DNA from 3 places in the Paenibacillus sp. KN14-4R genome. Region 3 is predicted to be linked to each of the others. Evidence: riboswitches for the same ligand, from Rfam matches in the RefSeq annotation. Region 3 holds a riboswitch; each other region holds the start of a gene.

Region 1 (4,016 bases), 230 kb from region 3:
CGTCCTTCAGGATCGGTTTGCCTGGTAAATAACCGCCATATAAATTTGTGATTTGAAGCATGTCCGTCATAAGTCCCACCTACCTATTCATTGGAAATAGTGCGCTAGAATTAGGGTCTCAGATCCAAATTTCCGCGTTAAAAAAGAGCCCTTTTCACACAAAATAGTAACATTAACCAATAAAAATGGCAAAAACAGGAGCATTCATAAGAAAAATAGGGTTATCGAGAACAAATAAGTAAGTTTTACCAATAAAAATGATAATTTTAGCCAAATTTGATCAAATAGTTCGCTTTACAGGTTCTTAAGTTCAAAGTAATATTCTTGTCATATAACTTAATTACGATCATTCATTTCTTATCGCTGAGTTTCCATTTTGGGAAACGGGGGAACCGCTGTAAAAACTGGGACCAAAGTAATTGTCTCGGTTGTAGCAGAAACAATTGGGGTGAATCCTTGGAAGTAAGTTTAACTTCGGTTAACACTTATGGGCCAAGGTAGGGCGACTCTCGCGCCCGAATCCGTCAGCTAACCTCGTAAGCGTATTTTTGAGAGGGAATCATTATCGTTGTCGTGTCTACACATGTGTGTACAGAGACCGCGGGAAGATTTCTCTTCTTCCTCTTGGTCTCTTTTTATTTCACAATTGGATTAGCAGGAGTTTGTCTTTTGTTTAATCATAACCGTGATGAAGGAGGTGGACGAGGAAGGTTCGAACATTTCACTTATGGAAATGGATCGAATTCACGGACAGTTAACCATAATTTAAATCTATCAAGTCGCGTCAATTCTAATCATGCGTAAAACTCGACGGCGAGGCTTTGAAGGAGGACCGAAGAAGTGGGAAATATCTCAGATTTAGAGACCCATGTAAAACGATCATCCAGCATGTCCTTCGTAATGCGATGGAAGCGTGAAAACTTGCGTTTGATCTCAATAATATCTATCACTTCAATCGCTATGACTTTCATGTTTTTGGTGTTGTTATACGGTACGGCTACCAAGAGCGTATCCGTAGTTGTGAACGGACAAGAAACCATTGTAAAAACAAAACAATGGGTCCTAAAACGCCTACTGGATGAACAAGCTATTCGGGTTGGAGAACACGATCGAATCTCATTAGCCCTTGATTCAACAATCAAACAAGGTCAAAAGATCATAATCGATTATGCTTCACCAATTCAGATAACAGCAGATGGAGATACCGCAACTGTGTACACTGCCGCTAAAACGGTGGGAGAAGTATTGAATGATTCACATATAAAGCTAGGGGAACTTGATCGAGCGATACCAGCGTTAGAGCAGCCAGTCGCTGCCGGTACTGATATTAAGATTATTCGAGTTCGTAAGGAAACAGAAAAGATTACAGAGACGATTCCGTTTGAGACTGTTAAACAAGATGAAGCCAAGCTTGCCAAAGGGAAAGAGCAAGTCGTTCAACAAGGTAAAGAAGGCACAAAAGTGAAGCAGATGGAAAAAGTGTATGAAAATGGTGTGCTTATCTCCAGTAATGTACTTGAGGAGTTAGTGCAGACGCCAAGCGTGGAAAAGGTTATTGCGGTCGGAACGAAGAAAGAAGTCAGCACGCTAAGTGCAAGTAGTACAGATGGATTAGCAAAAGGTAAGAACTTTGCAGCCAAGCAAATTTTAAATAATGTTTCTTTAACTGCCTATTCTGCAGGTGATGGTGGTAAGGCAAAAGGAACCCCGAACTATGGCATGACTGCCACAGGTACAAGAGCTGTTGAAGGAAGAACGATTGCCGTGGACCCTAATGTAGTTCCATTAGGATGGTGGGTGTACATCGAAGGAATTGGATACCGTCGAGCAGAAGATACGGGTAGTGCTGTGAAGGGTATGGTAATGGATGTATACTATGACAGTGCAGATTATGTGAACCGTTTCGGTCGTAAACGGGGATATACCGTATATGTAATAGGACCTAAAAAACCGGAGACCGAGTAAAATTACCGATTTTGGGAAATATATTGTATACTTTATAGATGGAGAATTGCAAAGAAGAGGGAGTCCCCTCTTCTTTTTGTGCGTATAAGTGTGTTTTGAAAGGAAGGGAGCGGGAGCTTATGATCCAAGAAATAATCGTTGTCGAAGGAAAAGATGATACAGTAGCTATCAAGCGCGCAGTTCAAGCGGAAACGATCGAAACAGGAGGATCAGCGATTAATCGAGCGATTCTGGATCGAATTGCGCTTGCGCAGCAGCGTCGTGGCGTGATTGTCTTTACAGATCCTGATCATGCTGGGGAACGCATCCGCAAAATTATTTCATCTAAAGTACCCGGTTGTAAACATGCTTTCCTTCCAAGAGAGCTTGCAGAGTATCGTGGTGATATTGGAGTGGAGAATGCTTCGCCTGAAGCCATACGCCATGCGCTTAGCCAAGTTAAGACAGAATATACAGGTGCTGTATCTGTCTTGACGGTAGAGGATTTAGTAGAAGCAGGCATGCTTGTTCACCCACAGGCGGCTGCACGGCGTCTAGAAGTGGGCAAAATTCTCGGAATAGGGTATTGTAATGGAAAACAGTTTCATAAACGCTGTACAGCTTTCCAAATCTCCCGTGAGGAATTTGAGGCGGCAGTCGAACTTATAGATAAAAGAGGGTCATAAATGAATAATCATAAACAAGCTTCACACGAAGGTGTTGGGACACCAAGCCGAACGAATCAAATTCTTAAAAAATACGGCTTAGTCATGAAAAAAAGCTTAGGTCAAAACTTTTTAACAGATGCAAATATTTTGCGTAAAATTGTAGGGGCAGCTGAATTATCGCCAAGTAAAGGGGCGTTAGAAATTGGACCTGGTATTGGTGCTTTGACACAACCACTAGCACAGGCAGCAGGTAAAGTTGTGGCGCTAGAGATTGACCAACGATTATTACCGATTTTAGAAGAAACATTAGAACCTTATCCGAATGCATCCGTTGTACATGGAGATGTATTGAAACAGGATCTTTCTGGTATATTCGAAGAACATTTCAGTGGGCTTGATGGTGTGAGTGTAGTTGCCAATCTGCCTTATTACATTACGACACCGATTATTATGAAGCTGCTCGAAGAAAAGCTTCCTTTTGAGCATATTGTCGTTATGATTCAAAAAGAAGTAGCCGATCGCATGGCTGCAAATCCAGGTGGCAAGGATTACGGTTCGTTATCGATTGCGGTTCAATATTATTGTGATGTGGAGATTGTATGCATTGTGCCGCGGACGGTATTCGTACCAGCACCGAATGTCGACTCAGCCGTTATCAAATTGACTTTACGCGGTAAGCCGCCAGTTGAGATTGAAGACGAAGCGTTCTTCTTTGATGTGGTTCAATCTTCCTTTACACAACGTCGGAAGACAATCTATAACAATTTAGGGGCACGCTTCTTCTCCAAAGAAACGAAGAAAAACTTAGAAGCGATTCTTTTATCAAGTGGTGTTGAGCCGAATCGACGTGCAGAGACGCTGAGTATTAGTGAATTTGCAGAGTTAAGTAAACAGCTTCGTGCACATTTGGCTCAAGTGAAAGAATAGTGACTCGGGATAGGCACCTATTACGCCCACTAACCATAGGATAAACTCTAAGGAGGGGATTCTGTGATTGGGCAGGGTGACCTAGTTAAAAGGAAGTCATACGGCGGAGACATTGTTTTTCGTGTAGAATCGGTAGATCAAATCAACCAGCGGGTCGTTCTGCGCGGCGTGGACTATAGGCTGCTTGCAGATGCTCCTGTTTCTGATCTTATACAAGTGAAGGCTGATCCTATCGAGGATTCTTCTCGTTTTCATTCACCACAGACTATTGAACCGATGCGTCGGCTAGTGCGTGATCGGGTGGCGATGCACCGAGAACAAAGTAATATTCATACGAATAAGGGACAGCAAGTAGGAAATTATTATTTTGAGGTGCCTGGAAAAGTACTGCATTTGGATGGGGATCCGCTCTACCTACGCAAATGTATGACGATGTATGAAGATTTACGTATTCCTGTTCAGGGGCTTCACATGGCG
Region 2 (4,016 bases), 1.1 Mb from region 3:
TCTTCGCCATTTTTCGTTTTAGGAATAATTTGAATGGATACTAAAGCGTTAGCCATAATCTAGTCCCTCTTTTCAACTTAATTGGATTTAGGTAGGTAGTCATTCGTGAAAGCTGCATCTACGTCCAGCTTTTTCTCTAACAACTTGTGGTCAAACATCCAATTGGAATAGTTTTCCCATACGGATCGTTTTTGCTCACCCCATCGTGGTGCTTCAGCCTTATAACGTGGGCTGAGCCACTTTTGCGAAGCCATAACTAAATCTTTATTTAGCTCTGGAACAGCTTTGATGAGGATGTTAGCTGCATCTTCCGGTTTATCGATCGCATAATTATAACCTTTCGATACAGCAGCCATGAAAGCTTTTGCAATCTCAGGTTTTTCTTTAATCAGCTTTTCACTTGAAATAACAACGGGTGTGTAGTAATCCAGTTTATCCGAATAATCGGTTAGATAAATCATGTTAACAGGCTCTTTACGCAATTCTGCCTCCACGCCTGTCCAGGCGTAGTAGATCCAAGAGAAATCCACATCACGCTTAACAGCTGTAAAATAATCCGCTTCCCCGATATTAATGGAAGTAACCTTTTTAAAATCAGCATTCTGCGTCTGCATGATCGATTCAATAACCGCTGCTTCAGCAGGTGAGCCGTAACCCCCGTACTTCTTCCCTTCAAAATCTTTAGGTGTCTTAATATTTTTATCAACGGGTGAAGCAAATCCAGAAGTATTATGTTGAATAATCGCTGCAAGCGAGACTACAGGTACACCTTGTAATCGTCCTTGTGTTATGGATTCTTGAACACCAATCCCAAACTCAGCATTTCCTGCTCCCACCATCGCCATGGAAGAGTTGGAACCTGGAAGAACAATTTCAACATTAAGCCCTTGTTCGGCAAAATATCCTTTTTCTTTTGCTACGTAAATACCTGTGTGGTTCGTATTCGGTGTCCAGTCCAGCGCAATCTTAACATCTATTAACTTCTTATCTGCACTACCTTTCGATTCGTTTGCAGACTGCTCACTTTTACCGCAAGCTGTAAGCATGAGCAGCGTTAGTACAAGAACAGCCGCAAGACCTACTTTCAATTGCTTCATGTCGCTCTCTCCTTTTCTCTCGACGAGAATCTTTCTATGACAACAAAAAAACTCCCCAACGGGAGCCAGCATTTTTGTGCATGCACAAACAAAATCATGGTTCCTACGCTGGCATTATCCAGATCAGGTTCAAGGGTCAGTATTTTGTGGAATACAATCTCAGCCGGCCAAAAATCCCAGCACCCCGTTTGTTTTTTGAAGTTCTATACCACTATATAGCAGAATTGAGTATTTGTCTATTTTAATTATTCAATGAAAAAAACCACAGATCAGCATATGGCTGTCTGTGGCTTCTTATCTTATGGCTTTTAAAGAACGCGCTTAGCGCCAACATAATACTTCGCACTCCAGCTGGAGGAAAGACTTGTTACCATTACGCTACGCCCACGGCCAGATACTGCATTAATATATTTGTCATCGCCAATATAAATCCCTACATGCGATACGCGACTGCCTTCAGCGAAGAAAACAAGATCACCAGCTTGCAAATTGCTTACTGATTTTCCAACACTGTACATATCACTTGATGTGCGTGGAAGATCATATCCGTACTTTTTAAACACATAACTTACAAAACCTGAGCAATCAAATCCACTTGGTGAAGTTCCTCCATACACATATGGAACACCTAGATATTGATTCGCTGTATCAATGAGTTGTACGCTAATTTCAGGCTTCTTCGGTGGTGCATACCATGCAGGTGCATGGAAGTTGCCATCTACGCCAAGAATCGCAATTCCATTCTTATCATCCCACTGTAAAATAAAACCTAAGTGTTCAGCCATCAATCGTACAGGAACAAATGCTACCCCGTTATGTATCACAGGCTTAGTTGTTAACTCAACTTTTCTGTCGTCAACCGTCATCTTTGTGCTGCCAGTCGTCAGTTTGAAATTATGTTTGTCATTATGTACAGTAAGTCCAACTTCATCGCCTTCTTGATTCCAAGTCAACGTGTAGCCGATATTTTCAAACAATTGACGTACAGGCACCATTAACGAGTTGTTCTCGCCAATGTATGGATCCGTATTCAGATCAACTAAACGATCATTGACTTGAATTTTGACATCTTCATTTGCTGTTTGTGCACTTGCTGTTTGTCCGATCACGAAAGCACTTCCCAGAACAGCACATGATAATACTACGGTTTTAAATAAAGTTTTCAAACGGTAATACCTCCCAGTGTCTCCGAGGTTAGTTGACGGGTTCGGGAAGAAGGTTGCTCCCTAGATCGCATATAACACGAACATTCACCCCAAGTAAATCGGTCCCCCGTACTGACTTTATGTTTAAGCCAGATTCGACAAATTATCTATTTGACTTTAACAGATTATCATATTTTGCTAGTTTTGATCAATGAATCGCAGATTAGAAAATTTTCATTTAAGGAAATTGATTCTAATCTTTTTCTTAAAATATACCAAAAACCCGCGAAGCACCTGGCTTCGCGGGTTTCCATTTTTCTAATCTACACTGCTTCTATACAGCTTCATTAGAAGCAATTACTGGATTCGGGTTCTTTTTTAAATTGATTTTTAATGTAACCCAAGTTAAAGCACCCATTCCAACAATCCATCCGATTAGGACAATTGTATTACTCCAGAAGTCATTCATTTGACCGCTCGATATGACAGCTTTAAATCCACTTACAGAGTAAGTCATTGGTACTAGCTTGCCAAACGGTTGTAGTATATCTGGAATTAATTCAATTGGGAAAGTTCCTGCTGAAGTTGTTAGTTGTACAATAAGAAGCAAGATTGCAAGGAAGCGTCCAACATCGTTAAATGCTGTAACCAAGAATTGCAAGATCGCCATGAAAGTCCAGCTCGTTACTAAGCTGAGTAAGATGAACAATCCAACGTTTTGCACTTCCAACTTCAATCCACCAAGCAAGATTATATCTGCCAGCACTGCTTGAAGCGCACCCACGACAAGCATTACACCGAATTTACTAATAAACCAACTAAATGAGTTGGGCGGTGTGATCGCAGGTTTTTTCATTGAGTATACGATTGTTAACATCAATGCACCTACGAACAATCCAAGGGATAAGAAGTACGGCGCAAATCCTGTTCCATAGTTAGGTACGGCACCATTGTTTTTCTCTATCGCAACATTTACTGGATCTGCGAACATATCAAAGTTTGAATCATTTGCTTTAATACTGCTTGTTTTGTCCGCTGCTTCTGCTAATTTACCAGATAACTCGTCTTGACCATTAACAACAGTTCCCATTCCTTCAGATAGTTTTGTTGAACCATCTTTCAATTGAACAGAACCTTCACTAATAGCTTTTACACCACCAGATAATTTCGTTAATCCATCTTTCAATTGTACACTTCCTGCAGCTAGGCCTTGAGCGCCCGTATCAACAGCCTTCGCACCTTGTGCTGCTTCATTAATTTTACCACTTAGGGTACTTACGCCTGCATTAAGTGTACCACTTGCGCCAGCTAATTGATCAGCACCTGCAGCTAATTTTTGTTGACCCGCAAGAGCAGCATCTGCTCCACCACTTACCATACCTGCTGCGCCAAGCAATTGTTTGAATTCAGGGGAATTCGCAAGTTGAGGATTTGCTTTTGCCATCGCTTCAAGTCCTGCTTTTAGCCCTTTCGCACCTGAACTCAATTTATCCATTCCTTCAACAGAACCTTTAAGACCTGTTTGAAGTGACCCGATTCCATCTTTCAATTGACCCGCTCCTGCAGAGAGCTGCTTGCCACCTTGTGCCAATTGATCCAAGCCACCGGAGAGTTGCCCAGTACCTTGTTTTAATTGATTCGTACCACCATTCAATTTGGATGCACCAGCAAGAAGCTCGTTTACACCATTATTAAGCGGCTGTGTACCTTCTGTAAGTTTCAGCAAATTGGAATCAATTTGCATAATGCCATCTTCAACTTTCTTCGACCCGTC
Region 3 (4,016 bases):
CACAATTCCTGTATCGAGAGTCCATTTGCGGTAAATCCGAGTCGGAGTCCCTTTATTAAGTTAGAGCTCGCTGTACGCTATGGCGGTCAAAATATTCGAGAAATTGCTGACCAAGTTGAGTCGCTACAGACTGGTGGAAAGACATTTAAAATTATATACATCGAAAGCAATTATGCCATTACGTATGACGAAGAGCGTGCCATTGAACGTGAGATTGGGTCACGTGTACATGGTAAAGCAGACATGCGAAAGCCTGAGCGGATATTTGGAATAATTCACGCAGGCGGTAGGTGGTTATTCGGAGAATATAGGAAAAATGAGGCGGTTTGGCTGCGTCATACGAAAAAACCGCACAATTACTCCACTGCGCTTAGTACACGTGTTGCAAGAGCTATTGTCAACATCGCAGTACCTCACACGGATGGAGTTACCGTTATCGATCCTTGCTGTGGAATCGGCACAGTTGTCATCGAAGCCCTTTCGATGGGGATATCCATCGTAGGCTCAGATTTAAATCCACTTGCAATTCGAGGAGCACGGGCCAATCTAGCACATTTTAACATGCCACAGGTCGTAGAAATTCAAGATATGACGACATTAACAGGTCACTATGATGTCGCCATTCTCGATATGCCCTATAATCTATGCTCTGTGCTCTCAGATTGTGAACGATCTGGGCTGTTAAAAAGCATACGCTCATTAGCAAGTAAAGTCGTTATCATAACAATTGAGCAAATGGATGATGCAATTATGCAAGCAGGATTATCGATTATAGACCGATGCGTCGTTAGCAAAGGACGTTTTGCTAGACAAGTCATCGTTTGCAGGTAATTGGTCTTATTACCTTCATTAAGTAATACTACCACAATTTTGAGAATGAAGGCAGATATAATACATGTTACACTTTGAAAGTGTTAAATAAGCCGAAACCCAAAAAGGGTGCGGGGGAACCGCCATTTGGGGTGAAACCACTTTTAGTGGTCGGGTGTTACTCTTTTATCCGAACCCGTCAGCTAACCTCGTAGGCGACAAAAAGGAGAGAGAGAAATGAAACAAAGTTTTAAGAAAGTAGTCGTAACAGGTACTCTTGCAGTGACATTGCTAGCGTCCGCAGGGATGGCGAATGTAGCTCAAGCAGCATGTGTAGTAGGGCAGAATAACCCTATTTCGGCAAACGAGTTAGCCAAATCATGTAACTTCAATTTGAGCGAGTTAATGAAGTTATATTCACAAGGAATAAAAGGTGGAGTCATTTCGATGGGTGGAGGATGCAATCTACCTGGTAATGTAGATGGATCAAACTCACAAATTCAATGGCCAACATTGCCGGATAACGTTACACCAACGCCGCCGGTAACATCAAAGCCAACACCGGATCCAACGCCTACGCCGAAACCAACACCAACACCTAAGCCAACTCCAGCACCGTCTGAGAAGCCAGCAGTGTCAGACGAAGCTACTAAATTTGCACAAGAAGTAGTGGATCTTGTCAATAAAGAACGTTCCAAAGCAGGACTTTCTGCAGTTAAGATGGATAATACCAAGTTAAACAACATGGCAATGGATAAAGCGAAGGATATGGTGAAAAATAATTACTTTGATCACCAATCTCCAACTTATGGTTCGCCATTTGATATGATGAAACAGTATAACATTTCTTACCGCGCAGCGGGTGAGAATATCGCGAAGGGTCAACGTACGCCACAAGATGTAATGACAGCATGGATGAATAGCAGCGGGCACAGACAGAACATTCTAAGCCCTAACTTTACAACAATCGGTGTTGCTTACTATCAAGGTGTGTGGGTACAAGAGTTTATTGGCTAAATGATAGGAAGAGTTAACGGCATGATCCTGTTTGGGTCATAAGCCGTTAGCTCTTTTTTTATTGTTTATTTTAAACACTGGGTGAACAGGCTATACATGATTTCGAGAAAGAATCCGAAGATCGCTCGTTCGATTTTTTTGCTGCTTATTCATATTTGAGATATGATGTAGCATGAAAAGGTAAGATCATCACGGGGGAAGAGGAACAAGCATGCGATTTAAAGATGTTTTTTCAATAATTGGGCCGTCTATGGTAGGTCCATCGAGTTCACATACAGCAGGAGCAGCGCGTCTAGGCCGAGCGGCAAGGCAGTTGTTAGGCGAACAGCCGAAGCGTGTGGACATCACTTTTTATGGTTCTTTTGCTGAAACGTATAAAGGGCATTGCACCGATCTAGCTATTGTCGGTGGCATACTGGATTATGAGACGGACAATCCGCAGATGGTCACCTCACTAGAAGATGCTGAGAAGATGGGACTTCAGGTTAATTTTCGAATGGGACATGGACACTTTGGGCATCCGAACACTGCGGCGATTACTTTATATAGCGATACGAATGTAACGACGATGAAAGGTTCCTCTATTGGCGGGGGAAACATCGAAGTGCAAAATGTGAATGGCTTTGAAGTAAGGTTCACAGGTAATTATCCGACGATTGTCATTATGCATCAGGATTATCCAGGTATGCTTGCCAGTTTCACTACACTGCTGCAGCGTGCTGGAGTTAATATAGGGCATCTATCTTTGGATCGCAAAGGAAGAAGTGCAGACGCACTTACGGTGATTGAAATGGATCACGAACTCCCAGCGGAGTTATTACAAGATATTGCGCAGCTTGAACGCGTCAAAGAAGTACATCTAGTGAATTTGAACAAACGAGGTAACGTATGAAATTCAGGACTTTAGATGAATTATTGCAGCTGTGTGAGGCTGAGAACAAGTCGATTTCAACTGTGATGATCGAGAATCAGGCGGCGGAATCTGGTCGTACGGCTGAGGAAGAGATCAGTCGGATGTCGGAGTATTATGAAGTGATGAAGGAAGCAGTTCATAAAGGGCTCACAGAGAATACACAATCTAGAAGCGGTCTAACTGGACTGGATGCCCAGCGTGTAATGAAGGTTGTAGATGGTGGAACACCAGCGCTTGGCGGTGAAGCCGCTCGTGCGATGGCTTATGCACTAGCAGTTTCAGAAGTGAATGCGTCGATGGGACGCATTATTGCAACACCAACAGCAGGTTCATGCGGTATCATCCCCGGTGTGTTCATCAGCTCACAGGAACGATTCGGATGGAGTGATGAAGCACTTGTGAAAGGCTTATTCTGTGCGGGAGCTATTGGTTATATCATCGCGAATAATTCTTTCGTATCCGGTGCTGAGGGAGGTTGTCAGGCAGAAGTCGGCTCGGCAATCGGTATGGCAGCAGGTGCACTCGTTGAACTGCATGGGGGTATACCCAGACAAGCCGTTCATGCGGTTGGGCTTGCTTTGAAAAATACATTGGGTCTAATCTGCGATCCGGTTGGTGGATTAGTCGAAATTCCTTGTATCGTGCGAAATGGATTTGGTGCTGTTACCGCACTAGCGGCGGCAGATATGGCACTTGCGGGTGTACGCAGCGTGATCCCATCCGACGAAGTTATCCAAGTGATGTACGAAGTTGGCACGTCCATGCCGGAGAAACATCGGGAGACGGCTAAAGGCGGACTGGCTATGACGCCTACAGGTAAGAAGATTATGGATGAGTTGCGAAAGAAGAAATGATTGGATGGGGGTATCCCTCGTTTCGTGCAATTGAGAGCGCTTGTACCATTAGGGAATAACAGGTAAAATAGAAATACAATTGAACCTTCGGTGGGCGTTCATCACTGACTAATAAAGCAACATACTATCCAAGCCATTGTACTGACCAAGTGTTCGCAGCACTTGGTCTTTCTTTCATAAAAATCACATTTTAAGGAGTATATCCATGACTGATATTCAGCAAATAATCCCACATCGCTATCCATTTTTAATGATTGATCAAATGATCGAAATCGATCAGGGAAAGTGGGCGAAAGGTTTTAAGAATGTAACACGCAACGAGTGGTATATAACAGACGCAAATCCATGTATGCCAAGCGCTATGATTGTAGAAGCACTGGCACAGTTAGGTGCGTTTACGACAACGAGCAGTGAAGGGAACT

What was found. A riboswitch is a leader RNA that binds a small molecule or an ion and turns the genes downstream of it on or off. The one in region 3 is predicted to bind cyclic di-AMP.
Region 1: it holds a riboswitch for cyclic di-AMP, as region 3 does, so the genes downstream of both, ACSBOP_RS19270 (G5 domain-containing protein) here and ACSBOP_RS18170 (CAP domain-containing protein) in region 3, are expected to answer to the same signal.
Region 2: it holds a riboswitch for cyclic di-AMP, as region 3 does, so the genes downstream of both, ACSBOP_RS12380 (C40 family peptidase) here and ACSBOP_RS18170 (CAP domain-containing protein) in region 3, are expected to answer to the same signal.

Annotation. Positions count from the first base shown of each region.
Region 1 is NZ_CP197466.1:3,903,453-3,907,468, reverse strand. It holds gene ACSBOP_RS19275 (ABC transporter ATP-binding protein) at 1-70, opposite strand, end outside; cyclic di-AMP (ydaO/yuaA leader) riboswitch at 352-560, shown strand; gene ACSBOP_RS19270 (G5 domain-containing protein) at 841-1,965, shown strand; gene rnmV (ribonuclease M5) at 2,085-2,630, shown strand; gene rsmA (16S rRNA (adenine(1518)-N(6)/adenine(1519)-N(6))-dimethyltransferase RsmA) at 2,631-3,539, shown strand; gene yabG (sporulation peptidase YabG) at 3,606-4,016, shown strand, end outside.
Region 2 is NZ_CP197466.1:2,563,072-2,567,087, forward strand. It holds gene ACSBOP_RS12370 (thiamine-binding protein) at 1-56, opposite strand, end outside; gene ACSBOP_RS12375 (ABC transporter substrate-binding protein) at 78-1,097, opposite strand; TPP riboswitch at 1,180-1,294, opposite strand; gene ACSBOP_RS12380 (C40 family peptidase) at 1,406-2,263, opposite strand; cyclic di-AMP (ydaO/yuaA leader) riboswitch at 2,269-2,413, opposite strand; gene ACSBOP_RS12385 (YhgE/Pip family protein) at 2,577-4,016, opposite strand, start outside.
Region 3 is NZ_CP197466.1:3,675,430-3,679,445, reverse strand. It holds gene ACSBOP_RS18175 (TRM11 family SAM-dependent methyltransferase) at 1-831, shown strand, start outside; cyclic di-AMP (ydaO/yuaA leader) riboswitch at 912-1,043, shown strand; gene ACSBOP_RS18170 (CAP domain-containing protein) at 1,048-1,827, shown strand; gene sdaAB (L-serine ammonia-lyase, iron-sulfur-dependent subunit beta) at 2,039-2,719, shown strand; gene sdaAA (L-serine ammonia-lyase, iron-sulfur-dependent, subunit alpha) at 2,716-3,594, shown strand; gene ACSBOP_RS18155 (beta-hydroxyacyl-ACP dehydratase) at 3,800-4,016, shown strand, end outside.